One region of the Exiguobacterium sp. SH1S21 genome, then DNA from elsewhere that is predicted to be linked to it. Evidence: predicted binding sites of a transcription regulator. Region 1 holds the regulator's gene; each other region holds the start of a gene.
What was found. The regulator Rex, encoded in region 1, represses fermentation and respiration genes when NADH is low (regulators of the CRP and FNR family bind a similar motif). The targets are predictions, from matches to a motif close to TTGTGAAATATTTCACAA.
Positions count from the first base shown of each region.

Region 2: the regulator Rex is predicted to act here: its motif matches at 4,372-4,389, upstream of cydD (thiol reductant ABC exporter subunit CydD).
Region 3: the regulator Rex is predicted to act here: its motif matches at 5,729-5,746, upstream of EVJ24_RS14085 (DoxX family membrane protein).
Region 4: the regulator Rex is predicted to act here: its motif matches at 3,342-3,359, upstream of EVJ24_RS04430 (L-lactate dehydrogenase).

Region 1 covers NZ_SJUY01000009.1:87,116-95,164, reverse strand. Annotated here, with positions in the region: gene EVJ24_RS12630 (ABC-F family ATP-binding cassette domain-containing protein) at 1-1,745, opposite strand, end outside; gene EVJ24_RS12625 (redox-sensing transcriptional repressor Rex) at 1,895-2,551, shown strand; gene EVJ24_RS12620 (twin-arginine translocase TatA/TatE family subunit) at 2,551-2,769, shown strand; gene tatC (twin-arginine translocase subunit TatC) at 2,773-3,561, shown strand; gene EVJ24_RS12610 (hypothetical protein) at 3,705-6,344, shown strand; gene EVJ24_RS12605 (hypothetical protein) at 6,449-6,742, shown strand; gene EVJ24_RS12600 (FAD-dependent oxidoreductase) at 6,935-8,049, shown strand, end outside.
Region 2 covers NZ_SJUY01000001.1:565,905-573,953, forward strand. Annotated here, with positions in the region: gene EVJ24_RS02775 (hypothetical protein) at 120-644, shown strand; gene cydC (thiol reductant ABC exporter subunit CydC) at 906-2,621, opposite strand; gene cydD (thiol reductant ABC exporter subunit CydD) at 2,618-4,342, opposite strand; gene EVJ24_RS02790 (Crp/Fnr family transcriptional regulator) at 4,470-5,159, opposite strand; gene EVJ24_RS02795 (glycoside hydrolase family 31 protein) at 5,281-7,623, opposite strand; gene arcC (carbamate kinase) at 7,804-8,049, opposite strand, start outside.
Region 3 covers NZ_SJUY01000013.1:17,682-25,730, forward strand. Annotated here, with positions in the region: gene EVJ24_RS14055 (helix-turn-helix domain-containing protein) at 1-640, opposite strand, end outside; gene EVJ24_RS14060 (glycoside hydrolase family 13 protein) at 764-2,413, shown strand; gene EVJ24_RS14065 (flavodoxin domain-containing protein) at 2,517-3,023, shown strand; gene EVJ24_RS14070 (glycoside hydrolase family 55 protein) at 2,987-4,585, opposite strand; gene EVJ24_RS14075 (cold-shock protein) at 4,851-5,051, shown strand; gene EVJ24_RS14080 (pyridoxamine 5'-phosphate oxidase family protein) at 5,177-5,590, shown strand; gene EVJ24_RS14085 (DoxX family membrane protein) at 5,785-6,288, shown strand; gene EVJ24_RS14090 (DUF3817 domain-containing protein) at 6,371-6,667, shown strand; gene EVJ24_RS14095 (MFS transporter) at 6,693-7,958, opposite strand.
Region 4 covers NZ_SJUY01000002.1:178,345-186,393, reverse strand. Annotated here, with positions in the region: gene EVJ24_RS04450 (1,4-alpha-glucan branching protein domain-containing protein) at 1-1,699, shown strand, start outside; gene rpmG (50S ribosomal protein L33) at 1,784-1,948, shown strand; gene EVJ24_RS04440 (5-formyltetrahydrofolate cyclo-ligase) at 2,005-2,559, shown strand; gene EVJ24_RS04435 (DUF92 domain-containing protein) at 2,538-3,308, shown strand; gene EVJ24_RS04430 (L-lactate dehydrogenase) at 3,478-4,434, shown strand; gene EVJ24_RS04425 (rhomboid family intramembrane serine protease) at 4,584-5,642, shown strand; gene EVJ24_RS04420 (M42 family metallopeptidase) at 5,658-6,674, shown strand; gene EVJ24_RS04415 (YqgQ family protein) at 6,677-6,871, shown strand; gene EVJ24_RS04410 (ROK family glucokinase) at 6,965-7,927, shown strand.

The DNA of each region.
Region 1 (8,049 bases):
TCGATTGTCAGCTCGATCTCTTCGACCCGCTGTTTCAACCGGCGTTCTTCGCGCTGCTGTTCCTTGTCGGCGCGCTGCTTCTTGACGACGACTTGTTTCGTCTCCTCGCGGGCGAGCCGGGCAAGGTCCTCGAGCTCTTCTTTCTTCTCGACGTAATACGAGTAGTCGCCGAGGTACTCATCGATGCCGTTCGGCGTGATCTCTAAGACACGCGTCGCGAGCCGGTCGATGAAGTAACGGTCGTGGGAGACGAACAGGATCGTCCCAGGATAGTCGACGAGCGCGTTCTCGAGGATCATCTTCGAGTCGAGGTCCAAGTGGTTCGTCGGCTCATCCAAGACGAGCAAGTTCGGTTGCTCGAGCTTGAGCTTGGCGAGCGTCAGCCGGGCCCGTTCGCCGCCGGATAGTTCTTGGACGCGTTTCATGACGTCGTCGCCGCTGAACAAGAACTGGCCGAGCAGACTGCGGACTTCTTGCTCGCGCATGAGCGGCCAGTCGTTCCAAATCTCATCGATGACGCGGTTCGCGTCCGACAAGTTCTGTTGTTCCTGGTCGTAGTAGCCGATCTCGACGCCGGTACCGTAGCGGATGTCACCGGTGAGCGGTGGTTGTTGTTTCGTCAACACTTTGAGGAGCGTCGATTTGCCGACCCCGTTCGGGCCGACGAGGGCGACCGACTCGCCGCGCTGCAGTTGGAAACGCAAGTGTTGTGCGATCGGTTCTTCGTAGCCGATGGCGAGGTCGCTGCCGCTCAACACATCGTTCCCGCTTTGACGTTTGATCGAGAACGACAACACCGCGCTCCGCTCATCACCGTCCGGCACGTCCATGCGGTCGATCTTCTCGAGCCGCTTGCGGACGCTTTGGGCGCGTTTCGTCGTCGTCGCCCGGGCAATGTTCCGTTGGATGAAGTCTTGCATCTTGGCGATCTCTTCTTGTTGCGAATCGAACTGTTTCTTCTCTTGCTCGTAGAGCGCGGCCTTCTGCTCGAGGAATTTCGTATAGTTCCCGACGAAGCGGCGGCTGCGGTTGCGTGACAGCTCGTAGACGACAGAGACGACGCGGTCGAGGAAGTAACGGTCGTGGGAGACGATGAGGACGGCACCTTTATAGCCGCTCAAATATTTCTCGAGCCAGCTGAGCGTCTCGATGTCCAAATGGTTCGTCGGCTCATCCAAGATGAGCAGGTCCGGGCTTTGCAGGAGCATCTTCGCTAAGGCAAGACGTGTCCGCTGTCCGCCTGAGAGCGTATCGATCCGACGTTCGAAGTCGTCCGGATAAAACCGCATCCCGTGCAAGATCGAGCGGATCGTCGCTTCATACTGATAGCCGCCGCGGTCTTTGAACGTGTGCTGCTCCTCGTCATACGCCGCGAGCAGACGCTCGTAGGCGGCCGGGTCGTTCAAGATCCGCTCCGAACCCATGTCTTGCTCCATCTGGCGGAGCGTCTTCTCCTGTTCGATCAAGTCGGTGAAGACGGTGAGCATCTCGTTCCACATCGTCTCGTTCGATTCTAATCCTGAGTCTTGGGCGAGGTAGCCGATCGTCACGTCTTTTGGCTTCATGATGTCGCCCGAGTCATAGTTGTACTCGCCGGCGATGACTTTTAACAGCGTCGACTTACCGGCGCCGTTGCGGCCGACGAGGGCGACGCGTTCGCCTTCTTGGATTTCTAGTTTGACATTCTCTAAAATCGGCTCGACGCCGAACGATTTGGATAAGTTGTTGACTTGCAGTAGGATCAAGTGAAAAAACCCCTTTCTCTCTGTTTAGTATACTTTATTTCTTCCCCTTTTCAGGTATATTCATTGAGTGCTTATGTGAATTCGTTTACAATCAAGGTGTATGAAATCAGATTCGTTTGAAACGCGTCGTAAAAAGGAGGCTCTTTCCGTTGAGTCAAAACGAACCAAAGATTCCGCAAGCGACAGCCAAACGGTTGCCACTATACTATCGGTTTATCCAAAGCCTACATTCGTCAGGGAAACAGCGTGTCTCTTCTGCTGAACTGAGCGAGGCGGTCAAGGTCGATTCGGCAACGATTCGCCGTGACTTCTCATACTTCGGTGCGCTCGGTAAAAAGGGATATGGCTATAACGTACAGTATCTGTTAGAATTTTTCCGTAAGACGCTGAATCAAGACGAGATCACGAACGTCGCCTTGGTCGGGGTCGGTCATCTCGGGACAGCGTTCGTCAACTATAACTTCCTTAAAAACAATAACACACATATCGTCGTCGGGTTCGACGCAGACGAGACAAAAGTCGGCACGACGATGTCAGGTGTCCCGATTCATCACGTCGATGAGATGGAACAGATCATGAAGCAAAACAAGATCGATGTCGCCATCCTCACGGTCCCGTCCGCTTACGCGCAACCGGTCGCCGATGATTTGGTCCGCTATGGCGTTCGAGGAATCTTGAACTTCACGCCGGCACGATTGACTGTACCGGACACGGTCCGCGTCCATCATATCGACTTGTCGATCGAACTCCAGTCGCTCATTTACTTTATGCAACACTATCCATCCGCTGAGGGGGTCCATCAATAATGGAATTTCTACAATCATCACTCGTCGTCGGTATGCCAGGTGGCGTCAGTATTTTCGTCATCGCCATCATCGCGCTCATCCTCTTCGGGCCGAAGAAATTGCCAGAGTTCGGCCGGGCAGCAGGGCAGACGCTCCGTGAGTTCAAAAATGCCACGAACGGTATGATGAAAGAGCACGACGAGACCGACAAGAAAGAAATTGAGAAGAAAGAGCAGTAAGCCATGAGCCATCAACCTGATCAAGAACGGGCACTGTCCGATCACTTGACAGAGCTGCGGAGACGACTGATGCTGTCGGCATTTGTCGTCTTTGCCTTCTTTCTGATCGCTTTGCCGAGTGTCAAGTACGTGCTCGCCTATCTGCAGGCGGACCTCGTCGAACGAGGGCTCGAGCTGAACGCCTTTGGGGTCGCGGACCCGCTCATGATCTACTTGAACTTGGCGCTCGTCATCGGGCTCGTCGCATCGGGTCCATTTCTACTGTATCAACTGTGGGCGTTCGTCGCACCTGGTCTGCATCCGAATGAACGAAAATGGACGCTCGCCTATATCCCGGTCATCTTTATCTTGTTCCTCATCGGTCTCGCATTCGCCTACTATTGGTTGTTCCCGCTCGTCCTCGATATCTCGACGGACCTCGGGCAAGACCTCGGTCTGACACAGATCATCGGAGCGACGAACTATTTCACGTTCCTGTTGCAGCTGACGATCCCGTTCGGGCTGTTGTTCCAACTTCCGGTCGTGACGATGTTCTTGACACGCATCGGTGTCGTGACACCGTACTTCCTCTCGAAAATTCGGAAGTACGCTTACTTCGCCTTGTTCGTCATCGCGGCATTCATCACGCCGCCGGATTTGACGTCGCACCTCATGGTGTCGCTGCCGCTCTTCTTCCTATATGAGATCAGCTTATCGATCTCGCGCGTGACGTATCGCGGTGTGCTCCGACGTGAGAAAGAAGCGCAAGTGAAAGAACAGATGGATTTGATGAAACAAATGAATGAGAAATGAACACTACGTCATGAGACGGAGTGTTCTTTTTTTAAAATTTAGGGCTATTCAATTTTGAAAAAACAACTTAAAATTAGTAATGTTAAATCAAAAATGGATTATTTTTGAAAGTTATGTATTCATAAACAGAAATGAGGAGAACGATGAACAAATGGTTATGGAGCATACTCGTTGTGCTCGTCATGGTGGCGGCGCCCGGATTAGATGTTCGGGCAGATAGTTATGCCAAGCCTGAAATTATTCCGGCGGGAGAAGTGGTAGGAAATAGTGAATATGTGTGGCGCTCGGGAGATCCTGAGACGCTCGTACATGTGAAGACCGGTGAAGTCTATACATTACCGATTCGAGTGTCTGCTGCTTATAATATTTATGCGATCGGGGACGGCCGATTTATGTTAAAAGGGTGGCCGGAGTGGGTGATGTGGGATATACGTACGAATGTAGCGACGACATTCCCAATCGAAGCAGGAAGTGAGAATCGACTCGTCTCAACGAATGTAACAACAGGAATGATGTTATGGGCTGATGACGAAAAGTATATCATCACATCGATGTCAGGTGATATTCGCGGATCACTCACGAAAGGCAGTGGTCAGGTATACAGTTTGCTCGACGATGGGAACGTCCTCGCGTTCGCCGGCGGTCAAGTGACGAAGCGGACGGTTACAGGAGAAGTGCTTGAGACAATCAGTTCCTATTCAGGACAGGTGAAGTGGGCCCGTCACATCAAAGAAGCGAATCAATGGTTCGTAATCAAAAGCGATGACTCGGAGCACATGTTTATTTTCGATTTGGCGACGAAACGATGGATTGAGAAAGATGCGCCAGACGTAAGTAATCTTACGTGGAAAGACGGCACCTACTACTTTATGACGCGAGAAATGTATACGACATTCTATGTCAGTTATAACGTCAGCACGAATGAGTGGAAAGAGGCACCAATTGATGACGCTGACATTCGACAACACGGTCCTTGGTACGTTTTTGGCATGAAGAAGACGGAGGTCTACACACCGGAGTCTTTATGGAAAGCGCCATGGCAATTGAATATTAATGTTCCGAAAACGACGACTCGCTATGAGGTAGGTCGTCCCTATGAGGTCAGCGGAACGGCGACACTCGTCGATGGAACAGCCTTACCGATTCCATGGACTGAGCTGACTGCACGTTTAGCCTATCAAGACGATCCATTCGTTTGGGAGCAAGGGAAACTGACGCTACAGACGAATGAATCGTATGACATGATTTTTAAGTGGAACGATTTTGAGCGACGGTTAGACTTATGGGCATCGAAATATGTGCCGCTCACGCTCGACCCGCCAACCGGTGTCTTAGGCCCAATCAGCGGGAAGACGGCACCGAACACGCCGGTGTTTGTCAGCGTGACGAAAAACTTGTATCAATCGAATTCATCGGATTCATTGTTGAACTATCAATCGACGACGGTCCAATCAGATGAATCAGGGCGCTATACGTGGCAACCGGCGCGTTGGTTCACACCGGGGTCTCGCGTGACCGTGAAAATCGGTAGTAAGTCTGGCGTGTACGCCGAACCAATCGAACTTCAGACGGTCAAGGAGAGTGAGGAGACGTCACCTAACGGCATCTCGGTTCTGACGAAAACCGTCACTTCAGGTGTCACGTTAAAAACGACGCCGAACGCCTCGGTGGATGTGTTGATTCGCAGTGGGAAATACTACGAAATTTCGAATGAGCAGGCAGATGAGGACGGACTCATTTCGATTAAAGAGTTCAATACGATGCCTGTAGACATCGGAACAAAAGTCTACTTCAAATTAAAAGAGGCACCCGCTTCAGCGTTCCGACTCACAACCGTGGAGACAAGAGTGGAACCGCCTGTCTTTACTTGGACTCGGACACCGTTGATTTATGACAAATCCATCAACGTTACATCGAATACCGATCAGGCCTATCGCATTTATCGAAATGGGATGCATGTGGCGACAACACGTGCGATGCCGTACACGTTTGACACCCCACTGAAAGAAGGGGATGTCATCCTCGTCACACGCTCGAGCGGCGATGCGACGTACGAACTCACGAAGACGGTCCGTGCGTTCACTCCGACGCTCAGTGTGACGGATACGTTGATGACGAAGACACAAGCGACACTCTCAATCAAGAAGACGAGCACGGCGACAGTTCGATTTTACGTGAATGATAAGCTCGTCACGGCGAAACGTCTGTCGACGACGCGTTACACGATCCCGGCCAAACCTGGGGATGTGATTCGTGTCCGAGCGGCGGTCGGATCGAAGTCGCGTGACGTCTCGGTCAACTTGCCGAAGACATCGTTGTCGACGCTCTCAATCAACGATGAGAAGTCGCTTTGGGTCGGATACGTGATTCCGAACAGTACCGTCACGTTGAAGAACGGTTCGAAAGTACTTGCTACGGCCAAGGCAAGCAGTACCGGACGAGTGACGCTCCGCTTCACCCGTCAGCCGATTAACGGGACGCTGTCCTTGACGAGTCAAGGAGGACTGTTCCGCCATGTGCAGACGTTGAAAGTGACTGTTGGTCCGACGCCGACATTCGTGACGACGATTCCATCGAGTGCGTCGAAAACGCTCAAGGCGACGTCGAATGTCGCATACGGCACATTGACGCTCACGCGTGGCTCGACCGTCCTCACCAAGAAGACGGTGACGGCTACGTCGACGACGCTCAGTTTCGCCTCACAAAAGAAAGGGACGAAATTGACGCTCCGTCTCGTGACGCCGCAAGGCCGGAGTGTGACGAAAACAATTTATGTACGGTAATAGAGGAGCCATTCGCTGAAGCGGATGGCTTTTTTCTGAGATGGGGAATGTAACAAGAAAGTGATACGATTAAACCAATCAAACACACGTCAGGGGGAGAAGCGATGACTTGGGAGTACTACGGGGATGAGCTCATCATCATCGGTGTGTTGACGACAATTTTGTTGATTGCTGTGCTGAACTTTTGGAAGTCGCCATTCAAGCGGAGACTTGTCTTCTCGTTGACGCTGCTCGTCGTGGGATACGTGTCGTGTATCATCGGACTCGTCTTCGTCCGCGGATGGGACGCCCTGGGCTGGATCTTGTACGGCTTTGCCTTGTATGTGATGGGTCTCGTCACCTATATCGGTGTCGTCATCTACCACTGGGTGAAAGCGAGACGCACGTCCAATTCATGATCAAAACCGTTCCGGTCGCGGAGCGGTTTTTTGTCGTCACAACCAGCGTTCAAACTTTAGACATAATTACGTGAAAAACTGAGCAAAAGGATTGTCAAACCTTCTTGTGAAATAGTACACTAAGTTCAGAAAGCGAATGTGATATTTGTCACAAACACTAACTTGCCTACAACTCAAAGGAGAGACTACCATATGAAAATCGCAGTCATCGGATGTACACACGCAGGAACAGCAGCAGTCAAAGGCTTACTCGCCAAGCACGACAATCTCGACATCACCGTGTATGAGCGGAACGACAACGTCAGCTTCCTCTCGTGTGGGATCGCCCTCCACGTCGGTGGCGTCGTCAAACGCGCTGAAGAATTGTTTTACTCATCACCGACCGAGCTCGAAGAACTCGGCGCGACGATGCGCATGAAGCATGACGTGTTGAACATCGATACGGAAGCGAAGACGGTGCATGCGAAAAACCTCGAGACAGGGGAAGACGTGTATGACACGTTCGACCGTTTGATCGTGACGACAGGATCTTGGCCGATCGTCCCGACGCTGCCTGGAATCGAGATGACTGGGATCGAACTTTGCAAAAACTACGGCCACGCTCAGCGCATCATTGAGCGGGCGAAGGGTGCGACAAATATCGCCGTCATCGGTGCCGGCTATATCGGCGTCGAGCTCGTCGAGGCGTTCGAAGTGTACGGCAAGCACGTCACGTTCATCGACAGTGCCGACCGCATCTTGAACAAGTACCTCGACAAGTCGTTCACGGACCAACTTGAAGCCGACATGACGTCACGCGGTATCGACCTTGAGCTTGGCCAAACGGTCGAAGCGTTCCGCGGCACAGACGGAAACGTCACGCACGTCGTGACCGACAAAGGTGAGTTCGAAGCCGACCTCGTCATTCTATGTGTCGGTTTCCGCCCGAACACGGGACTGCTTGCAGGACAAGTCGACATGCTCGGCAACGGCGCCATCATCGTTGACGAATATATGCGCACGAGCAACCCGGACGTCTTCGCAGCTGGTGACAGCTGTGCCGTCTACTACAACCCGGCGCGCACACACGCCTACATCCCGCTCGCGACGAACGCTGTCCGCATGGGTACGCTCGTCGCCGAGAACCTCGTCACACCACGTGTCCGTTACCAAGGTACACAAGGAACGTCGGGTCTTCGTCTCTATGACTGGAACATCGCCTCGTCAGGCCTCACGGAAGAAGCGGCCGGATTGTTCGGCCTCGACGTCGAGAGCGTAGTGATCGAGGACGCGTACCGCCCTGAGTTCATGCCGACGGCGGAGCCGGT
Region 2 (8,049 bases), on a different contig from region 1:
TGACTTTGACAGTTTTCCCGCTTTACTTTCAATTAGCGAATCGGTACACTAGGCTAGACTTTGATTAGACTAACTATCATTAATCATAGATTTGACTAGAAAAAGGGGAAACACATTTCATGACAGTATTGTTATCGCTATTCGGATTGATGTTCGTGGGATCGTTCGTCCTCGACTATCAACGTGGCAAGACGTTCCGACAGTCGCTCTTTGGGGGAGTCGACACAATCAAACAGAACCTACTCATCTTTTTACGCACGTCCCTTTCGATGATGATTTTCATCGGGCCGCTCTTGCTTATGTCCATGTTTGCCTTCTCAAAACTTGTGACGTTCGAGACGGTAGCCGCCTTTATGATCGCCGTGCTTAGCATCGGCTTCGCCGAGCGCATCACCGGGATGATCGTCGCTCCGCTCGTTCGAACGTTTTGGCATCAACGCGGCAAACTGATGCCGCTCTATCTCGATGCTGGACTCTACGTCTTTTTGCTATCGATTCTCATCTTGGAGTTTCTTATGAACATCCCGGGCGTCGAACTGAACGCACCGGCAGTCGCTGTATTTTACGCGTTCGCCTTGTTCTACATCCGTTATTTGTTCAGCTTGATCCGCTTTACACTCAGTAAAGGCGTCCCGTCAAACTGACTCGACTCGTGTGCCCTCGACCGCAGACATCCCGTCTGCGGTTTATTTTTATTTTTCTAATTGACAATGAGAATCGTTATCACTTATACTCAAGTTGTAGCTGCCACAGCTGGACGTAACCGTTCCCCAAACTTGTTACGGCCCGTGGATTCCCCTCCACGACACTCTTTTTGAAAGCATTGCGACAACCCCCATTTGTTGCACCCAGATTTGCCATATAAAAACGAGCGGCTCTCCGACGGAGCCGCTCGTTTTTTTCGTTCAGGCGAACACATCTTGTTCGATTTGTTTCAACTCATAAAACATGCCGCGGGCGCGCATCAAGTCGTCGTATGACCCTGACTCGATGATGCGACCTGCTTCCATGACGATGATTTGGTCGAAGCGTTCGAGCCCGGTCAGACGATGGCTGACCATGACGAGTGTCGCCTCGTCCGCCTTCCGGAAAATTTCAGCGAACACATCGGATTCGGTGCGCGCGTCTAACGCCGACGTCGCTTCATCTAAAATCCAGAGCAACCCGTTCTTCAACAACGCCCGGGCGATGGCGAGCCGTTGCCGTTCCCCTCCTGACAAGTTCGCCCCTTTCTCGAGCATTGGCTCATCGAGTGCGAAACCGAGGCGGACGCTTCGCAGCGCCAGCTCCATCTCGTCATCGGAGAAGTCTCCGGCAAGGGCCAAGTTGTCTCGGACGGTACCGAAAAAGAAGTGGTTCTCTTGCATGACGACACTCGCTTGAGACCAGACCGATGTTTGTGTGACCTCATTCAAGAGCTGACCGTCGATTCGTACTTCGCCTGTCTCTGGCCTTACAAACGCGAGCAACAGTTGCAGGAGCGTCGACTTGCCAGACCCGCTCGGGCCGACGATCACGGTCTTCGATCCGCGCGGTAACGTCACATCAACTGTGTCTAGGACGGCACGGAACGTATCCGGATAGCGGTAACTTACACGTTCAAACGAAATGTCAGGCGCCGTCTGAAGCGCTATGTCGTCACGTGCCGCTTCTGCCGCCACGAGGTGATCACTTGGTTCGACGACCTCAAGTAAGCGGTTTGCCGCTTGTTTACTATCGGCGTAGTGACCTGGGAAGACCGCCATCGGTGTCACGTTCTCAAACGCGGTCAATGACATCATGACGAGCATGGCCAAGAACAGGCCGTCCAGTTCGCCATCGACGACAAGGTAGGCACCGATCGCGAGCACGCCCCACGACACGAGCAGTGACGCGGCGACGACGAGCGACGAATTGAAGAACTGGTTCGTCACGTCTTGGCGCTGTGCGGCGGCGTAACGATCGCTTCGAGCGAGCAAGTCGTCACGGGTCTTGCCGAGCTGGTCGTGCAGCAATAAATCGCGGTACCCGTACATCATCTCAGTCACCCCGCTCGACAAATCGCCGCGCAAGGCCCGAATTTCCTGGTCATGCTTCGCTCGGATGCCGGCAAACAAGATCGGAATCAAAAAGCCGGTCACGAACACCCCGAACACGAGCCAAAGGCTGACCGTCATCGAGAAGAACGTGACGAAGAAGATTGTGCTCAAGAAGACGAGCACTAAGATGATTGGCGGATAAAACACCCGCAAAAAGTAGTTTTGAAGGCTTTCGACGTCTCCGACGACACGGGCGAGCAAGTCCCCGCTCCGGTATTTGGCGAAGATGTTCGGCACGAGCGGTTCGAGCTGGCGATAAAACCGGACGCGCAGTTCGCTTAAAATCGTGAACGTCGCCCGGTGTGACGCCAAGCGTTCGCGGTAGCGGCTCCCCGCCCGAATGACGCCGAACAGCTTGATCAGGACGACCGGCACCATGAGCGCATAGAGGGGCGGCACGAGGCCGGCACGCGACACGAGATATCCACTCGCCGCGAACAAGGCGACAGCCGCGAGGCCTGCCGTATAACCGAAGAAGATCGAGAGGATAATATCCTTTTTCTCTTTCATCATCCATTTTGTGATCGTCCAAAGTGAGTTCATCCTCTCACCCCTTTCTGTAACGTGAACAAGTCGGCGTAGGCCGGGACAGCGAGCAACTGCTCATGTGTGCCGTTCGCGACGAGGTTCCCCTCGTCCATGAACCAAATCGCGTCCGCTTGCTTGATCGTATGGAGACGGTGCGCGACCGTGACAAGCGTCGCGTCACGCGACAACTCCTCGATCGAGCGCCGAACGATTCTTTCGGTCACCAAATCGAGACCGGTCGTCGGTTCATCGAACAAGATGATACCTGGACGCTTCAAGAAGGCACGGGCCAGGGCGAGGCGTTGCCGCTCACCACCGGACAATCCGTAACCGCCTTCTCCGAGCTCGGTATTCAACCCGTCCGGCAAATTGGCGATGACCTCGACGAGGCCTGCGGCTTCAGCCGCCCGCATGATGTCAGTCTCGTCCGCCGTCTCACCGAGGGCGATATTAGCGGCGAGACTGCCGGCGAACAAATACGGGTTTTGCGAAATATACCCGATTGTCCCGTACCAAGACGTATCGGTGAACGATTCGAGCGGCTCCCCGTCGACGAGGACGCGGCCGCTATCCGGTTTCACAAGACCGGACAGCACGTTCAACACGGTCGTCTTGCCTGATCCGCTCGCGCCGACCAAGGCGACGTGTGACCGTGCCGGGATTACCCCGCTCAGCGGGTGGAGCGTGAAGCGACCCCCTTCATATTGGAACGAGACCGCATCGAGCACGAGTTCGGGCGTCCGGTTTGTTAGCGGTCTGTCTCCCCATTCGATACGATCGTCCGGGGCGTCGAGCGCCTCGAAGATGCGATCGGCTGCACCCATGCTGCCACGCCCCGTATGGAAGGCGCTGCCGAGGTCTTTGATCGCTAAATAGTATTCCGGGGCCAAGACAAGAATCAAGAAGCCGGCGAAAAACGTCAAGTTTTGCCAAACGACCATCTGGAGCGCCACTTCTAAAGCGACGACGCCGGTGCTGAGCATCGAGATGAACTCGAGCATGAGCCCTGACAAGAAAGCGGTCTTTAAGACGACCATCGTCGCATCCCGGAAGTCGAGACTGCTCTTCTCGATCGCTTGCGCTTCTTGCTCGGCACGTCCGTATAGCTTGAGTGTCGTCAATCCTTGAAGGACGTCTAAAAATTTCCCCGAGAACTGGTTCATTTTCTCCATCTGCTCTTCAGACTTCTTCTGGGTCGCGATACCGATGATGATGAAAAAGATTGGAATGAACGGCGCGGTCACCATCATGATGACACCTGAGATCCAGTGCTGACTGAAGACGACGACGAGAATGAGCAGCGGGATGATCGACGTCTGGATGACTTGGGGCCAGTACTGGCTAAAGTAAGCATCGACCTCATCGACCGCATCCATATAGACACTGACTTTCTTCCCGGACTGTCCGGATAGAGACGTCTCGATTGGATTCGATGTGTAGCGGTCGAGCAGTTGACGTCGAAGCGTCCGCTTCGCCCGCTCCGACAAGTTGGCACCGATACGTCCCGAGACATACCCGAACAAGGCACGTGCGAGCAACGCGATCACGAGCCAACCTAGAGACGGGATGACACTTTGGAACGATTCGTTTTTTAAAAATACTCGGTCGACGACGTCGACGATCAAATAAGCCTGAGCCAAGATGGACAACCCAATCATCACCGCGGCGATGACGAGCCCGACGATATGTCCTTTCTCGGCCAAAGCGAGAGCTTGCAGTCGTTTCACTGCGTTCATCCTTTCTAAACGTGCATGACAATTTTTCTTTGTGATGATTCTCACTAATTATAACTGATGTAAGGGTCCATAGCGAACGCTTCGCTTATCGAGACGTGCAAAAAAACGCCACGAATGCAGCGTGGCGTCAGTGTGTCGCTTGTTCGAAATACTCAGGGTGTAACGTCACGAGTTGGTGAGCGTCGAACTGGAGGATGTCTTCTTTTCGCAGCCGCGACAAGATGTGGGACACGGTCTCGCGCGATGTCCCCGACAGTCTCGAGATTTCAACTGTCGTGAACGGACAACGTACGCGCACACCGTCGGCTTCTTTTTCTCCGAGGTCTTCAATCAAGTAATGGATTGTATTGATCACCCGGTCGCTCGCACTCGGCGTGATGATTTCCTGAACACGGCGTTCATGAAGGTCAAGGATTCGATTCATCTGACCGACGATGTGCAAGAGCATCGTCGCATTCCTTGAGACGAGCGCTTCAAAGCGATCCGTCGGCATATAAATGACTTCAATATCGGTCAGCGCTTCCGCAGAATGTTGGTAATATGTTTCCGACAACAGTCCCCTGTACGGAAACAGCTGCTTCGGCTTCAAGTAGTCGGTGTATTGATGGGTCGCCGTTTCATTGCACCGCTCGAATTTCACATACCCGTTGATTAAAAAGTAGACGCGCTCACGCGGGTCGCCTTCCATGAATAAAAGCTGCCCTTTTCGGTACGTCCGACAGTATACGTGCGGTAGCAAGCTCTCTAGCTCGCGGCTCGTGCATTTATTGAAGATATCGAGTTGTCTTAAATCGTCGACTGTCCATTGCTGTCTCATGATCAATCCCTCGCTTCCCGAACTGTTCATCTTTCTTTTAGTATACGAGACTCAACTTGTGAAAACGCTTTCAAATTCCGACAGTTTTCTGACAAGACAAAAGAGGGGTTGCCCCCTCTCCTCAGTCGAGCATCAATTCCATGATCGCATCTTGCAAATCGCGTTCGAGTTCGAGCGCATGCAGATCAAACAGCCACGCTTCGAGTCTCGTCTTCGACGCCGCCATCCGGTAGAGGCGGTCTTTCAAATCGTAAGATATCTCGGCGCGGTCAATGAAGCGATATAAGCGCTCCAGTCGATGACCGTTGTTTGTCACCTCGACAGGGAGCGGCACCGTCACTTCCTCATCAATTTTACCGAGTTCGAGTCGTAACGTCTGCGTCTCCGGTTTATACTCGCCCGAACCGGTCACCCCGCGTATGAGTAATGTGACAGTCCGGTCTGACGGTAAGACGGACGTGTCGCCCGTGACATGAACGTGCAGGCTACGCTCGTCCCAGTCGAGGGTGAACGTCGTCTCGGCGTAAGCCCCGGTCTCATAAGCCCGGTCGGTCCCGTTATCCTCATACAGCGTGAACGTGTTCGATGCCCCTGGGAAGACGACGACTTCGAGATCGGTCGGGTTGTCGGTGTCGTTGCGTCCAGAGCGATGAGCGGCCAGCGGGACGATCGCTCCAGCTTTCGCGAATACGGCCTGTTCGTCAAGCGCACGGAAAACTCGGATCGACTTATCACCTTCGTAGCGATGACCCGTAAAGAAGTCGAACCAATCGCCTGTAGGCAACCAGACGTTCGTCGCCGCGACGTGAAGCCGCTTGTTCATCGGCTCGACGATCGGCGATACGACGAGTTCACTGCCGAAGTAGTATTCATTCGGCACGCTATACGCCCCTTCTTCGTCGGGATGGTCGTAATACATCGGGAGGATGAGCGGGAGCGCATCCTGATGATTACGCCGGTTCATCGTGTACAAATACGGGATGAGTTGGTGGCGGATTCGTAAAAACGACTTCATCGACCGTTCGGACTCGAGACCGAAGCGCCACGGCTCTTTGCCGTTAAAGATACTGAACGTCGAATGCAAGCGCATGATTGGGCTGAACACCCCGAACGCGACCCAGCGCGCGGCGAGCTCATCGTCTTTCGACCCTCGGTAATGCCCGCCGATGTCGTGGCTCCACCAACCGTAACCGATATTCGACGCCGTCGCCGTGAAGTAAGGCTGAAACGCAAGCGATGCCCAAGAGATGAGCGTATCTCCCGAGAAACCGACAGGGTAACGATGGCTGCCCGGTCCGGCATAACGCGAGAAGATCAGCGGACGATTTCCGTCCCGGGAAATATCGGCCGCATGATAATGGTTCAACATCCACATCGGGTCGAGCCCTTCCATTTTCGATGTCGACCCTTGCTGCCAGTCGATCCACCAAAAATCGACGCCGTCTGCCTCGTGCGGATGATGCATCTGTTCAAAATACGCTTGGATGAAACGTTTATCAGAGAAATCGAACGGGATGCGATCCCCATTCGATGGGTCGAGCCCCATCGCTTCGGCCATCGCCACGTATTGGTCCTCGAACGCCCGGACCCCGTCGGCTGGGTGCAAGTTCAGCGTGACGAGCAGGTTCTCTTCTTTCAACCACGTCAAGAAGCCTTTTGGGTCCGGGAACAGATTCTTGTTCCATGAGTAGCCGGTCCAGCCGCTCCCGTACTCTTCAGGGACGTCGGTGACGTGCCAGTCCATATCGATGACGCTGACCGAGAACGGGATGTCTTCCTCTTTAAACCGACGCATGAGGCCTTTGTACTCGGTCTCGTCATAGCGCCAGTAGCGGCTCCACCAGTTACCGAGTGCTTTTCGCGGCAACATCGGTGTCGGACCTGTCAGCTTATAAAAATCGTGAAGCGCTTGCTTGTATTCGTGCCCGTAGCCGAAATAGTACAAATCATGGATGCCTTTTCGTCTCGGCTCAACGAAGCGGTCATCTGTCATGAGAAATGAGTCCGAATCATCGATGACGGCGTAACCTTGCTTGGAGACGATCCCCTCCCCGAGCTCGGTCGCCCCATCGACATGATCGAGCGTTCGGGCCGTCCCTTTCAGCGTCCGTTCCGGGCCGTTGAACGTGTAGCGGCTATAGTACGTACTAAAGTTCCCTTTCACGTCGACGTAGAGCGTGTTCGGCGCGAACGGTCCTTTCGTATAATACAGATGAACGTGATCGGTGATGATTTGCAGTTCACTCTCGTCCTCGATGATCCGGAAGTCAGGGACGTTAAAGTCCCGGTTCCAAACGACTTGGGTCGGTCGGTCTTCGAACACACCGTCCTCGGCGTACTCCATCCGGATCAACTGGCTCGTCAATACCGTGAAGCGATAGCAGCTCCCTTGGACGACGGCACGTTCATCTGCAAGTGGCTTCATTTGCTGTGTGTATACGTTCTCCTGTTCAAATAGACGCATAAGTTCGAGCGTTACCGCTCTTCGTCACATCCTTCCCCCATATTAGTGCAACCGTTTACACAGATGATGATAGCAATGTCAGGTTTGACATACAACAACCCTTCCCCTTGTTCGCGGTTCAAAAACGGCCGGTCCGCGTTATGCACAAAAAAACCGTAGACGAGATGTCTACGGCGTTGATCATTGTTGGAGCGTCGCGGCGAGCCGGACTCTCGTCCCGACGTCTCCTCGGACAGCAGCGTGCGCCTGCTCGAGCGACGTGATGACGGATACGCGGCCCGTTCCCGACTCGGCAAACTGCAAGGCGGCCCGAACTTTCGGTAACATGCTGCCCGGTGCGAACTGACCTTCGGCGATATACGTCTCGAGTTGCTCGTTTGTCGTTTCGGTTAGCGCGGCTTCCTCGGTCGTCCCGAAATTGACGTA
Region 3 (8,049 bases), on a different contig from region 1:
ACCGCATTTGCTCTTCGGCGAGCTGAAGTCGGATCGTGTGCGCGTACTCGATGATCGTCATCCCGGTCACTTCCTTAAAGAGGTGCACGGTCCGCGATACGCTCAAACCGACAGTATCAGCGACGTCGGCAATTTTGAAGTCGGCGGTGACGTTTCCTTCTATATAACGCATCATGCGAGACACGACCGGGGGACGTACATTCGTCCGGACGTCTCGCATCGATCGGTCGAGCATGAGCAGAAGCGCCTCAATCAACTTCTCGATCAACGCAGTGCTCTGTTCATCGGTCGGTCGTCGTGCCTCTTCCGTGACGTGTTGCCAAAGCGACAGGAGGCGAGGGTCAATCGAGATCGTAGTGAGCCGTGAGCGGTTGCCTGCCGACCACCACGCGTCGAGCGTCGGACCAGTGCAGAACAAATGATAGTCGCCACTCGCCGGGGTATCGATATTCAACTCATAGTAGTCACCCGGTTTGACGAGCAACAGATCGCCGGGGTGCGCGACGTACGTCTCCCCGTTGACGAGGATTCGGGCCGACCCTTCAGTCTGCAAGCGGATCAAGTACGTGTCCAACCGGTTGGCGAACGGAAAAGTATATGCTGCTGTGTGATACGAATAGCCACAAAAGCCGATTTCCATCGAATTACTCCTTTATAATAGCAAGATTGTGTATATCTTAATCATATCATGGATAGGCACAGGCGGCGGGACAAGGTACGATGATGACGTCAGATCTGAACCGATGATGAGGAGGAGACTTTTATGAAACAATGGTGGAAAGAAGCGGTCGTCTATCAGATTTATCCGCGCAGCTTTAACGACTCGAACGGGGACGGAATCGGGGACATCCCGGGCATCACGGAAAAGATGTCCTATTTGGCTGAACTCGGGATCGACGTCATCTGGTTGTCACCGGTGTACGATTCGCCGAACGATGACAACGGCTATGACATCCGCGACTACCGTGCGATTATGGATGAGTTCGGGACGATGGACGATTTCGATGCGATGCTCGAAGAGGCGCACCGTCACGGCATCAAGATCATGATGGACCTCGTCGTCAACCATTCTTCCGATGAGCACCAATGGTTCATGGAGTCTCGGTCTTCGAAAGACAGCCCGTACCGTGACTACTACATTTGGAAAAAAGGCGAGAACGGTCAGCCGCCGACGAACTGGGGCGCGTTCTTTGGCGGCAGCGCGTGGGCGTACGATGAAGCGAGCGACGAATATTATCTGCACTTGTTCAGTAAGAAACAGCCCGACTTGAACTGGGAGTCGGAGGCGCTGCGCCGCGAAGTGTACGATTTGATGGCCTACTGGCTCGACAAAGGCGTCGACGGTTTCCGGATGGACGTCATCAACATGATCTCGAAAGACCAAAGCTATCCAAACGGGGAGACGCGCGGGACGGGCTACGGAGACGGAACGCCGTTCTTCTTCAACGGGCCGCGCATCCATGAGTTCATGCAAGAGATGAATCGTGAAGTGTTGTCGAAGTACGATACGATCACGGTCGGGGAGATGCCGGGTGTCAGCGTCGACGAGGCGAAGCTTTACACCGGTGAAGACCGTGACGAGCTCAACATGGTGTTCCATTTCGAGCACGTCGACGTCGGCAACGGCAGCTTTGGGAAGTGGAATCCGACTGACTGGAAGCTGACGGAGTTGAAGACTATCTTCTCGCGTTGGCAAGAAGGACTCGAGGAAGAGGGCTGGAACAGCCTATATTGGAGCAACCACGACCAACCGCGGGCGATCTCGCGATTCGGCAACGATTCGGACGAGTACCGGGTCGTCTCTGGCAAGATGCTTGCGACACTCCTGCACATGTTGAAAGGGACGCCGTACATTTATCAAGGCGAAGAGTTCGGCATGACGAACGTCGCGTTCGACTCGATCGACAAGTACCGTGACATCGAGACGCTCAACGCGTATCGCGATTACACATCGAACGATTTGTTGACGCACGAGGAGATCTTCCGCGGCATCCACGCCCGAGGACGCGACAATTCGCGGACGCCGGTCCAGTGGTCGGCTGACGCGCAAGGTGGGTTCACGACCGGTACGCCGTGGATCGATGTCAATCCGAACTATGTCGACGTGAACGCGGAAGCGGCACGTCTTGATCCGAATTCACTCTTCCATTACTACCGTCAGTTGATCGCGCTGCGGAAACAGAATCCGGTCGTCGTCTACGGGAAGTATGAGCTGTTGCTCCCGGAAGACGAAGCCGTCTACGCGTTCACGCGAACGCTCGAAGGAGAGACGTGGCTCGTGATGTGCAACTTCTCTGCTGAAACACAAGAACGGACGTTGCCGTATGACGTCAAAGACCGTGTCATCGGCAATATGGAGCCGATCGAACCGTTCACGCTTCGTCCGTACGAGGCACAAGTGTACAAACTATGACAAAAAACTCGCCCAAGCGGCGAGTTTTTTTCAAGCGTATAGTATTCTCCAAACCATTCGGGAATAGGAAGAGTAGACTCTGACTTAATAAGGGGGAAACGAGATGAAGACGTTGATTGCGTATACGTCACGATATGGTACGAGCGAGAAAGTCGCCCATCTTTTGGCCGCACGGTTGTCCGGAAACGTCCACGTTCAAAACTTGGTCGATGAGCCAGACGTCGATTGGGCAACGGTCGACCACGTCATCGTCGGGGGATCGATCCGGATGGGGAAAGTTCAAGACGAGCTGACCGACTGGTTGAAGCAAAACGAAGTCCAATTGCTCGAACGTCCGCTCGGATTGTACTTGTGCGCAGGCACGCCGACCGTTGCGGAGCGGCAACGTGAGCTCGAAGGCGCGTACGGGGAACATTTACGAGCACACGCCTACTTCGTCGAAGTCGTCGGCAGCGGCTATGACTTTGAGCGGATGGGCTTCCTCGACAAAGCCATCGTCCGGATGATGGCCAAACAGACGGTCAGTTCGCTCAATTTGGACGAAGCCCGGTTGAATGAGCTCGTCGAGTCGGCTCAAGCGTCACTTCGCACCCGATCTGAGAAACCATAAGCGAATAAGTCGTGCGCTTCGACCGGGCTACTCGTGGAGATGAGGACATCTCCACTTTTTTGTTCGCCTTCGATGTGTTTTAGCACGACGTTAGCTAGCTGTCCGCCGATCTTAACTGAGATCGGGGCCGAATTCCGGCACGTGACATCTTCGATTGTGACGTGATCGGTCCGATTGTCGCCGCCGAAAAGTTCGATGTCGGCACGGCTAGAAACGAACCCGCTTGTGGCAATTCGTTTTAATTGAACGTTCCGAGACTTATACTGGACGGCGAGCGCTGGATGTCCTGTATAATCATAGGACGGGTCACCGATAGCCGTAAAGCCATGGATCAATACGTCTTGGTACGCCGATATGACGAGGCTACGGGGCGACGACTTGGCGTATAGCTTCGAGCGTACCGGTTCAATCGATAGTAAATTCGTCCCTGAGATGAACCGCGCCGTCTTCGACTCGGGATCGTCGGCCAAGTGGTGCCCGATGTGGCGAAAATTGAAGGACCGGTTATCACGATACGAGACGTGCCCAAAAATATGAACGTCATGGGCGGCCGAGGACGTACCGTGGGCTTTCACCTCGACGCCTCCAAAACAACCTTCCGTCATATTGTTGACGAGCACGACGTGACGCGAACCGTCATCTATCTCGATGCCGTTTGAATTGGAGAAGCCGTGGGCGTGCGTACGTCCGTGCGGGTGATGACAATAGCAGTTCGTGATGTAGATGGCGTCGCTATGATGCGTCGTGATGCCGTCGTCCCCATAGTTCGTCGCCTCGCAGCGGTCGAGCCAGATGTAGCGGCTGCCTTTTTTGGCACGCAACCCGTCCCCGAGGTAATGGTAGTGAGGGGCGGTGATATCGAACGCGTGCAGCCCGGCACCTTTGGCGGTGACGTGATGGACCCAGGCGAATTTGACGTGGGCGAACGTCAACGCGCTCGAAGCCGTGTCTCCACTCGACGTCCGATCGACGTCGCCAAGGCGCTCGACGTTCCAGTCGAGCGTCAGATGGGCGACCTCAATGTGATGATTCCCATAAAACGGTGTCGCATTTCGCAGCAGACGGCGATGCTTCGGTGTACCGTCGGCCAAGCGTAATACCGTGTCCAGTTGTCCCGCACCTTCGAGCACGCAGTTCGAGGGGATCCGGACGCCACGGACGATATAGACACCGGCCGGCACGTGGACGTGGCGGTTCGACCGAAGCGCGAGCCGGAATGCGAGCGTGCAGTCCGTCTTGCCGTCCCCGACGGCCCCGTAATCGGTCACGGCGACGTGATAGCGTGTCGTCTGCAGTAAATTCAAATGTTCCGCGTCGAGACGACGCATCCAGACCGGCCGGATGAGATCGTCGACGACCTCGAGCGGGAGTGCACTCGTCACCGGTGTAATTCGTTCCGTCATCGGCAAGTGGGAGCGGTACGAATTGGATTGGTCAGGATAATGATCGTGTCGCGTCGCTTGATGCCAAGCGAGCGTCTCCGTCAATAGCTCGTCTGTCGACCAGGCCGCGTGACGGGCGATGGTGGCAGCGATATGCGTGCGGTCAATTTGATTCATCATATGAGTCGTCCTCCTAACGTTCACTACATGTGATGTACCCGTTTTGAAATTATTTTTAGCAAACCGAAGTATTTAGTAGACAGAAGCATTTATCCATGGTATATTACATATGTGCTTAATTAAGAATAGCTGGAAACATAATTCACAATCGCTTGGGATTATTTTTCATGAAAGATAATCCAACAAGTTTTGTGCTTTTTTTTGGTCAGTTTTTTCTAGTAAGGCACTACTAGAACGCACAGCGTTTATTTCAGGAGGGTTCATTATGAACACAGGTAAAGTAAAATGGTTTAACTCAGAAAAAGGTTACGGCTTCATCGAAATGGAAGGCGGAGACGACGTATTCGTACACTTCTCAGCAATCCAAGGCGACGGCTTCAAGACACTTGAAGAAGGCCAAGCAGTAACTTTCGAAATCACTGACGGAGCTCGTGGCCCACAAGCTTCTAACGTTGAAAAAATCTAATCTTCCTTTCTAAGGAATTTTATAACCTGCTCGCTTCGGCGAGCAGGTTTTTTCGTGTCTTCGTGTTTAATCAAGTGCCGCAAGGGAATGATTATACGAGTGACTATGATAAGGGGGCTTTAAAAATGGATGCTAAAACAACGGCACAACAAATTCTAGATGCAAGCAACGTGGGAACGATGGCCACGGTATATAAAGGGAAGCCGCACAGCCGATACATGACGTTTTTCCATGACGGTCTGACACTCTATACGGCAACCTCGAAAGATACGGATAAAGTCGATGAGTTGAAGAACAATCCGTATACGCACGTCTTGATCGGCTACGACGGGGACGGGGTCGGCGACACGTATCTAGAGATTTTAGGAGAGACGTCGGTGTCTGATGACGAGTCGATGAAAGAAAAAGTGTGGAACGAAAAGCTTGAGGGCTGGTTCGACGGCCCGGATGATCCAAAACTCGTCATTTTAAAAATCTCACCGCAATCGATGCGTGTGATGAATAAAAAAGGCCAACCGCCACAACAAGTTGATCTTTAAATCAGTGGAAGCAATGTCTCGAGCAGACGTTGCTTTTTTTGGTGCAATTTCCAAAAAGTGACTGACCTGTGACACACATATGAACGAAACGTGAACTATTGTCTCAAGCTATGTGAAAACATGAACATGGGTGATATATTGTGAATGTAATCACATATAAGCAATCATTCACCCATTCAAAAGGAGGAATTATCATGTTCACAAAGTTTTGGCAAAACCACAACATCGCAACCGGCATCTTGACGGTGTTACGGATCTGGCTCGGCTATCAATGGCTCACAGCCGGATGGGGTAAAATCACAGGCGGGTTCGGATCAGAAGGCTTTCTGAATAATGCGCTCACGCTTGCGACGGGAGATCACCCGGCGGTCGCCGGCTGGTGGGCAACATTCCTTGAAAACTTCGCGATCCCAAACGCAGCACTTTTCGATATCTTAATTCCATACGGTGAGTTCTTGGTTGGTCTCGGTCTCTTGCTTGGTGCCCTCACACGCAGTGCGGCTTTCTTCGGACTCGTCATGAACATGGCATTCTTATTGTCAGGAACGGTCAGCACGAACCCGACGATGTTGATCGTATCGGTCTTGATTCTCGTCGCGGGCTACAACGCAGGCAAAATCGGCGTCGACGGTTTGTTCCTTCGCCGCTTCGTCGAAACAAAAATTTCGCATCGTTCACCAAATCGTCAAATAGCCTAACGACTTTCTAACGTTCTCCTGTGACAAACTTCACCTCTATCGGCTACGATGAACGTAGCATCGATTAAAAAGGAGAACGGATATGAACGCAACTCGATTCAAATGGCTCGGTTATACAGAGGGGATGTCATTCCTGCTCTTATTGTTGATCGCAATGCCGCTCAAGTATTTGGCTGGCATGCCGCTAGCCGTCAGCATCGTCGGTGCGGCCCATGGTTTCCTGTTCGTCGCTTACGTGGCGGCAGCGGTTTACATGGCGTGGCGCTTCAACTGGGGCTTCAAAGTGTTAGTCCTCGCGGTCATGGCTTCGGTCATCCCGTTCGGACCGTTCTTGTTAGAGAAACGAGTCCTTCCATCAACAGAGAAGACATCGAACTGAAAAACGTTCGATGTCTTTTTTTCGTTCATTGACGCGTCGGCGCGCTTTCGACTTCAGCCAGTACCGTCGCTTTTTCAACCGCGATATCGTGACGGATGCGATGCATCGCGAACAGCGTGATCGAAAGCAGGCATACCATGCAAATTGTATAAAGTGACGTGACCGACATCCATTCGCTCAATAACCCGAACGACACGAAACCGAGCGGGGTGATCCCCATGGCGAGTGATTCGAGGACACCCATGACACGACCGAGGTAGCTTGGTTCCGTGTTCGTCTGCAAAAACAGTTGGATGGGAATATTGACGCGGATGATGAAGAAACCGCTCAACAAAGCGAATCCGGTGAGGAAGACGATGGCGGGTGTGACCGAGAAGTCAAAATAGAGCGGAACGGCCGGGCCGATAAAGAGGCAACTCATGACGATAAGCGATGTGCGGACCGTCGCTAGACGATACTTGATCTTAAAGAACGGCAGCGCGTGGGCAAGAGAGGCGACTAAAAATCCGACTGCGAACATACTTTCTAAAAAGCCGAACTGGAGCGGGCTGACCCCGATCTGTTGCAAGGCGGCAATCGGGAACAGTACTTCCGAAGCCACGAAGAAGAAGTTGAGGAACGCCGCAAGAATCGTCAGCGTCCATAGCACGCGTTGGCGTTTCAAATAGCGGAAACCGGAGCGGACGTCGTCCCACGTCGATTGATCGGTGGAAGCATGTTCATACGCTTGGAATGTGAGACGTGAGGCGAACAGGGCGGCAATGAGGAACAAGAGGGATGAGCTGAACAAGAACGCTGAAATCGGTAATAGCTTGAACAGCGCCCCGGCTAAAAGTGGCGTACCAATACTTGAGACGGAAATGATACTTTGGATGAGCGAATTGGCGCGTTGAAGCCCGTCTTCGTCGAACAGGAGTGGAATCGAACTCGTCAACGTGACAGACAAGAAAGTGGAGACGATAGAAAGCAGACATGTAATAATCAAGAAAGCAGGAACGCCGAACGTCCAAATGAGGCTCGCGGCCCCGGCCAAGAAGAACAATAGCCCGTTGACCGATTCCATCGTGATGATGACGCGTTTTCGGTTCAATTTGTCAGCATATGCACCGGCAAACGGTGATAATAGAACACGAGGCAACGTCCCGGCCAGTAAGACGAGGGCGAACTGGAGCCCGGAACCGGAAGTTGTCAGCACCGTCAATCCGGCGACGAACGTGAATAGACTGGAAGCGAATAACGACATGAATTTCCCGAGCAACAACACGTGCAAGTTCGAGGTAGAAGTAGTCATACATAGTCTCCTTTGCAATTAAGTTCAATGTGATTTAACATTATAATAGACGACGAAAAGAGATTTGTAAACAATAAGTTCAATTAAATTT
Region 4 (8,049 bases), on a different contig from region 1:
CGAGCGGCATTACGGCTTCCGTCCGACCGGCATTTGGTTACCGGAATGTGCGTATACGCCAGGAGTCGACCGCATCCTCTATGAGGAAGGGATTCGCTACACGTTCGTCGATGAGCACGCGTTGCTCGAAGCCGACCCGACGCCGGACAAAGGCATCGGTGCGCCTGTCTATTCGCCGCACGGAGTCGCTTTGTTCCCACGTGATCAAATCATCTCCGGGAAGATTTGGAGTTCGATGATCGGTTATCCGGGGCATCCGGATTATCGCGAGTTTTATCGCGATCTCGCCTACGACCGGGACTGGGAATACATTCAAGCGTTCATGCATCCAGAGGGCATCCGCTTCGACACAGGTCTGAAGATGCATCGCATCACGGGAGACAGCGACGAAAAAGACTTTTACGTCCGCGGATGGGCCGAACATCAAATCGATAATCACGCGACCGATTTCGCCGAGACGCTCGCGGCACATTTAGAAGCGCACGGTGGACAAACGTTCCCGCCGTTCCTCGTCACGGCACCGTTTGACGCCGAACTGTTCGGCCATTGGTGGTTTGAGGGCCCTGAATTTTTAGGGCAAGTCGCAGAGCGACTAGAGGCGTACGGGATTGAGACGATCACGCCGGCACTCTTCCTCGAGCGTCATTTCCAAGACCTGCAAACAGTACAAGTTTCGATGAACACGTGGGGCCGGAAAGGTTACGGCGATGTTTGGATCAACGAACGCAACGAATGGATGCTCAGACATTTGCACACGATGGAGACGCAACTCGTCAAAGACGTGGCTGACTATCGGAACACTTCGCCACTCGCCGACCGGGCTTTGAGACAGCTCATTCGTCATTATGTGCTCTCAGTCTCGAGCGATTGGGCGTTTATCTTGGATGGCCAGACGACGGCGCAATACGCCGCCGAACGTTTCCGGGAACATACCCGTCTGTTTGCCGAACTCGAGACGGCTCTCTACGAAGGCAAGCTATCGGATCGCTTGCTAGACGAGCACTACACGGTCTATCCGTTCTTAGACGACGTGGACATTGATATCGATACGTTCCTATCTCCGCACGACTATTATGTGACGCAGGAGCGTGGCGAAGAAGGTGAGGTCATTCTCGTCCTCACGCCAGAATATACAGGCAATATCGTGGGTGACCTCGGTCACCGCGTCGTCGCTGAAGTCGAGGCACGAGCAGCTGACGGGGAGACCGTTTACGTCCTCACGCCGCACAGTGAAGGATTGCCTGAATACGAGCGTCACAATCGCGTGCACGTGTACCGGGTCCCACTCACGAGTCCGTTTCTAGAGCATGTCATGAACCAAATCGCTGCTCAGAACGTTGCCTACGTGAAACTCGTCCAACAGTTACAGACGATGGTCAACTTCAAAGCGGTCCATCATTTTGATTGGATGACGATTCCAGCTGCACGTTCACTTGCGAAGTCACTAGATGTTCCGTTATACTCAACTATGTTGTCATTTGAAACGACCCGCAACCCGCACGGGCACGGTGGCCTGTTCGATGCGATTCATCGCATTGAGAACGGCGTCCTCTCGGAAGCTGATACGGTTTATGTCGGTGAACAGCTCTCGATCGAGGAGCTCGCGACGCGGTATGTGATCGGCGATAACGTAAAAACGTGCCTACCGCTCGACGCGTCACCGTACGAGCAGAAACGTTTGAAAAAGAACGTGAAATAACCTTGCTTTTTCAAAAAAAACTTGGTAGGATAATTGAGTATGCTTAGACTGTAAAGCAAAAGCACTTGATACAACATTAGTAAGATGGGAGTGAAAGATATGCGCGTTAAAATCACACTAGCTTGCACAGAAACAGGCGATCGCACGTACATCACGAAGAAAAACAAACGTAACAACCCAGAGCGCCTCGAATTGCGCAAATACAACCCACGTCTCCGTCGTCACACGCTTTACCGCGAAGTGAAATAATTGAGACCGGCCGTCACTCATGTGGCGGCCTTTTTTTTCGACAGGAGGAATAACAAATGACAGCTAAACAAGAGCTCCGAAAAGCGGTTCATGTGAATATTCGCGCGCTCACCGATCGTGACGAGCGTGATGAAGCGATCTTACATACCGTGGCGTCGCTCCCTGAGTGGCAACAAGCGTATACGGTCGCACTCACATTGTCACTCGACCTTGAAGTGAATACGCGTCCGCTCATCGATACAGCTTTAAAAGCAGGAAAATCGGTGTTGGTGCCGAAAGTAACGGAACAGGGGCTCACGTTCCACGAAATCAGGACGTTCAGCGACCTCGAGCCGGGGGTAATGGGTATTCTCGAGCCGACGACCGCGGAAACCGACCTCGACATTGATGTCTGTATCGTCCCAGGCCGTGTCTTTGACCGTTCTGGATATCGGATCGGTTGGGGCGGGGGTTATTACGACCGTTTCTTAGCGACATATCGCGGTGCGACAATCGCTCTCGCCTACGACGTACAAGTGCTCGACGAAATACCGATCGAACCACACGACATACCTGTCGAACTGATCGTGACAGAAAGGGAAATGATTCGATGCTCTCAATCGTCCTCGTAACTTGTCTAGTTGCACTGGCCGGATATCGTCTCCAGTCGTTGACGTTCTCTGGGGCGATCTTGACGATCGTGACAGGGACGGTCATCGGGTTTGGTTTTGGCTGGTTCGGGCTGTACTTGCTCGGTGTGTTCTTTTCGACGTCCTCGCTCGCTTCAAAATATCGCGCCCGCGACAAAGCATCGGTCGATGACATCGTCGAAAAATCCGGACCGCGTGACTTTGTGCAAGTGCTTGCGAACGGAGGAATCGCCATGCTCACCGCCGTCGGAATGGCGATGACTTCGAACGAGGCGTGGCTATTCGCTTACGTCGTTTCAATCGCGGCGGCGACGAGTGACACGTGGGGGTCCGAGTTCGGCGTTCTCGCATCGCGCCGACCGCGCTCAATTTTGACATTGCGTGAAGTTGAACCGGGGACGAGCGGTGGGGTGTCACCGTTCGGTACGCTCATGTCTGTCGCCGGTGCGACGATCATCGTCTTGGCATCGCTCCCGTTCTTAAATATAACGATGGGCACGCTATTTCTATTGATTGCGCTCGGGCTGAGCGGCAGCGTCGTCGATACGTTGCTCGGTGCGACCGTGCAACGGAAGTATCGCTGTCGGACGTGCCAAAAACTGACGGAGAAAAAGCTGCATCACGGCGAAGCGACCGACTATGTATCTGGATGGCGCTTTCTCGGCAACGACGCCGTTAACTTCTTGGCGATCGCCTCCGCGGCAGCGATTGGTTTTCTTGTTTTCGCATAAGGGTAATACAGAGAATGAGGATGTTTCAAACGAATGTGAATTTTGTCACAATATTGCCAAACTGAAAACGGTTTCTCTTGTATTGACTGTTTGTGAATGATGTTACAATCTAGGTGTGACAGACAAAGCAAAAACATGAAACAGATTGTTTGAAGGGTGGAAAAACAACATGGAAACATTAAATCATGCAAAAGTAACACGGGTCGCTCTCGTCGGGGCCGGAGCGGTCGGTGCAAGCTTCGCGTATCAATTGACGACAGCGAGCCTATGTGAAGAACTCGTCATCATCGACATCAACAAGGCGAAAGCAGAAGGCGAAGCGATGGACTTGAACCACGGCGTCTCGTTCGCTTCGTCGCCGATGCGCGTCTGGGCTGGAGATTACACGGACTGCGGTGCTGCAGATATCGTCGTCATCACGGCCGGCGCTCCTCAAAAACCAGGTGAGACACGTCTCGACCTCGTTGAGAAAAATGCGAAAATCATGAAAGCGATGATCACTGACATCATGGCCTCTGGCTTCGACGGTATTATCATCGTCGCGTCAAACCCGGTCGATATCATGACACACTTAGCTTGGAAATACTCTGGTCTTCCGAAACATCGCGTCTTCGGATCAGGGACTGTACTCGATACGTCACGCCTCCGCTACATGCTAGGTGATTACTTCAACGTCGATCCGCGCAACTGCCACGCTTACATCATGGGTGAGCATGGCGATACCGAGTTCGCAGCGTGGAGCAACGCCCGGATTTACGGCAAATCGGTCGAACAGTTGCTCGAAGAAAACGACGAGTATACGTGGGAAGATCTTGAAGATATCTACGTCAACGTTCGTGACGCTGCGTACCACATCATCGAACGTAAAGGCGCGACTTACTATGCGATTGGTCTCGGCTTGCTTCGTCTCGTCAAAGCGGTGCTCCGTAACGAGAACACGCTGCTCACGGTCGGTGCCTACTTGGACGGAGAGTACGGCTTGAACGATATTCATATCGGTGTGCCGGCAATCATCAACCGCCAAGGCGTGCGTCAAGTCGTCGAAATCGAGTTATCAGAAGAAGAGAAGCAGAAAATGCTCCATTCGGCAGACGTGTTGTTGAAAACGATGCAACCTGTTTTATAATATATTTGCGATATAGACGTAGTCGGCGTATGCCGGCTACGTTTTTTGATGTGTTGCCACGGATGCCGGACAGATTCAGAAAGCGCCAACTTTTGTCGTCATGATCGAATTGGATTACAATTAAGACAGAAGGAAAGGAGGGGATTCAGTTGACGCAATCGGGATGTTTTTGGGAAGACATTTACCATGCGGTCGAGGCAGGCGGTCGGGTCGAAGGGATACTCGAGCCTTCGCGCGCGCTGCTATTGTTCGACACGAAAGCTGGAGACCTCTATCACCTGTACATAAAGACAGATAAGGCGTGGGCGAACCATGTCGCGATCGAGATCGAGGCGGTCATGAGCTCGTTCCGACTCGCACGACTCGGGCGTGCGAAGCTTCACGTTCATATATACGGCGACGCGCTCGTCGATGAGGAGCGACTTGAGACGTTGTCGTTCCAAGTCGCGGCCAAGGTGAGACTCGATAGGCATTCGTGTGGCGATGACCAAGATGAGGCCCGGTTTCGGCCGCTCGCGCTCGCACTCGATAAACAGCGAAAAGCCGAACTGAAGAAGCGATTCTCATTCGGTGAACCTAAATTCGTCTATGCGCTCATGATGTTGACGTTTGTCGTCATGTGGCTCGCCGAATCATTCGGCTCGACGCTCGATCCGAACACGCTCATCCGATTCGGCGCCAAAGTCAATCCGCTCATCGATGAAGGCGAATGGTGGCGCCTCGTCACACCGATGTTCCTTCATATCGGTTGGTTTCATTTTGCGATCAACATGTTCGCGCTCTGGTCGCTCGGCCCGCTCGTCGAACGCATGTATGGGTCACCGAGGTTCTTGACGATCTATCTGTTGGCGGGCGTCATCGCGTCGACCGCCTCTTACGCGTTCAGTGAGGCGATCTCGGCCGGGGCGTCCGGCGCATTGTTCGGTCTCGTCGGCGCACTGCTCTATTTCGGACTGCGTGACCGCTCGCTGTTCATGAAGACACTCGGCCCACCGCTGTTTATTATGTTAGGATTAAACGTAGGGCTCGCCTTCGTCCTCGGTGCCAGCTTGGACCACTCGGCCCATGCCGGTGGCCTCATCGGTGGATTTTTGATGGCGGGCGTGGTCGGATTACCTGACGAGACGACAAAAAAATGGCGCCTGTTGTTCACGGCGCTGGCAGTTTTATTGACCGGGACACTATACTGGCTCGGATATCATCGATGACAAAGGAGTAACAACATGATTGATACGTTAAAACGATTAGTAGAGATTCCGAGTCCTTCTGGAATGACGCACGAAGCAGTCAGTTACGTCGAACGTGAGCTCACGGATCTAGGGATTGAGACGAGCCGGTTGAGAAAAGGTGCATTGTTGGCCAAGTTTCCTGGCCAAAGCGGGCCGGCCCGTCTTTTGACCGCCCACGTCGATACGCTCGGTGCGATGGTGAAGGAAGTGTTGCCGAGCGGGCGCTTGCGGCTGACACAAGTCGGCGGTTACGCCTGGACCGCGATCGAAGGTGAGAACTGTCTCGTCCATCGCGAAGCGGGCGAGGCGGTGGACGGGACGATCCTCGTCCATCAATCGAGTGTGCACGTCTATAAAGACACGAACAGTGCCGAGCGGACGGCGGCGAACATTGAAGTACGTCTCGATGCCGACGTTCATACGGCGGACGACGTCCGAGCGTTAGGAATCGAAGTCGGGGACTTCATCTCGTTCGATCCCCGTTTCAAACAGACGGAGACGGGTTATATTAAATCGCGTCATCTTGACGACAAGGCGTCAGTCGCCATCCTGCTCGATTTGGCGCGTGACTTGGTCAAAGCGGACTTACCGCATACAGTCTATTATTTAATTTCGAACTATGAAGAGGTCGGTTTTGGTGGGAACGCCGGGATCCCGGACGAAGTTGACGAGTACATCGCAGTCGATATGGGGGCGCTCGGGGACGGGCAACACTCGGACGAGTACACGGTATCGATCTGTGCCAAAGATTCTTCAGGACCGTACGATCTCGAGTTGCGTCGTCAGTTCACAAAGCTTTGCCGCGACCACGACATTCCGTTCAAAGTCGACATTTATCCGTTCTACGGTTCGGACGCATCAGCTGCGATCCGGGCCGGCTATGACGTAAGGCATGCGCTCATTGGTCCTGGGATCGAGTCGAGCCACAGCTATGAGAGGACGCACCAAACATCGCTCGAGGCGACACGAGCGTTGCTATATCGCTACGTATTGACCGCGATGGAGGAATAATAATGAGAAACTTTTATGACGTGCAACAGTTCTTAAAATCGTTTGGCACGATTATTTACATCGGAGAGCGTGACGCCGAGATCGGTCTCATGATGATGGAGTTAGACGAATTGAACGCCGGTGGCATGATCGAACAGCGCGAGTATGACACGGCGAAAATTATTCTGACGCATGAACTAAAAAATTCAATAGATTGACAGAAAAACCTCTTGTGCAAATGTTTGCACAAGAGGTTTTATAGTGTAGACTATTGGATGAAAGCGATTTATTTGAGACGAGGAGTGGAATGCATGAAGTGGTTATTAGGAATCGACATCGGTGGGACGACGGTGAAAATGGCCGTCCTGGACATGAACGGGATCATTTCAGACAAGTGGGAGATCAAGACGGACATCCGTGATAATGGGGTACATATCCCGACTGATATCGCCGCCTCGTTTGAAGCGTACCTTCAGCAATCTGGAAAAGCGAAGCAAGATTTTGCGGGTGCGGGAATCGGAGCTCCAGGCTTCATCAACTTCTCAGAAGGTGTCGTCGAATACTCGCCGAACATCGGGTGGAAGAACTTTGAGCTCGTCGGCGAATTCGAGAAAGCAGTCGGATTGCCGGCCGTGCTCGAGAATGACGCAAACGCGGCCGCGCTCGGTGAGATGTGGAAAGGCGCCGGTGAAGGTGCGTCTGAACTACTCGCGATCACACTCGGTACGGGTGTCGGCGGCGGTGTCATCACGAACGGGAACATCGTCCATGGGGCTTCTGGCATGGCTGGTGAGATCGGACATATCACGGTCGAGCGCGACGAGGCGAAAGCGGTCATGTGTGGATGTGGGCGCACAGGCTGCATCGAGACGATCGCCTCAGCAACCGGTATCGCCCGTCTCGCCTTACAAAAGCGTAAAGGGAGAACGACGTCATTGAACGAGTTAGGTGAAGTGACGGCTCGCGATGTATTTGAAGCCTATGAAGCGAAAGACGAGGTCGCGACAGAGGTCGTCGAAGAGATGACGGAATATCTCGGGTTGACGATTTCAAACATCGCCAACACGTTGAACCCTAAAATAATCGTGATCGGCGGCGGTGTCTCAAAAGCGAGACAAGCTTTGCTCGAGCCGCTCGATGAACAATTTAAGCGGTTTGCCCTTGAGCGGGTATATACGTCGACGACGTTCAAAATTGCCGAACTCGAGAATGATGCCGGGGTCATCGGCTGCGCTTGGCTGGCACGAAAACATTTTTTACCGACTAGAGTCTAACCTGTAAAGCACACATGCGATCTCGCATGTGTGCTTTTGACGTACAAAGGGAATTGTAAAGGTGTGGTTGATTTTTTGTTAAAAAAGGGGTAAGATTTGGACTTGATACTGGGCTGTTACCG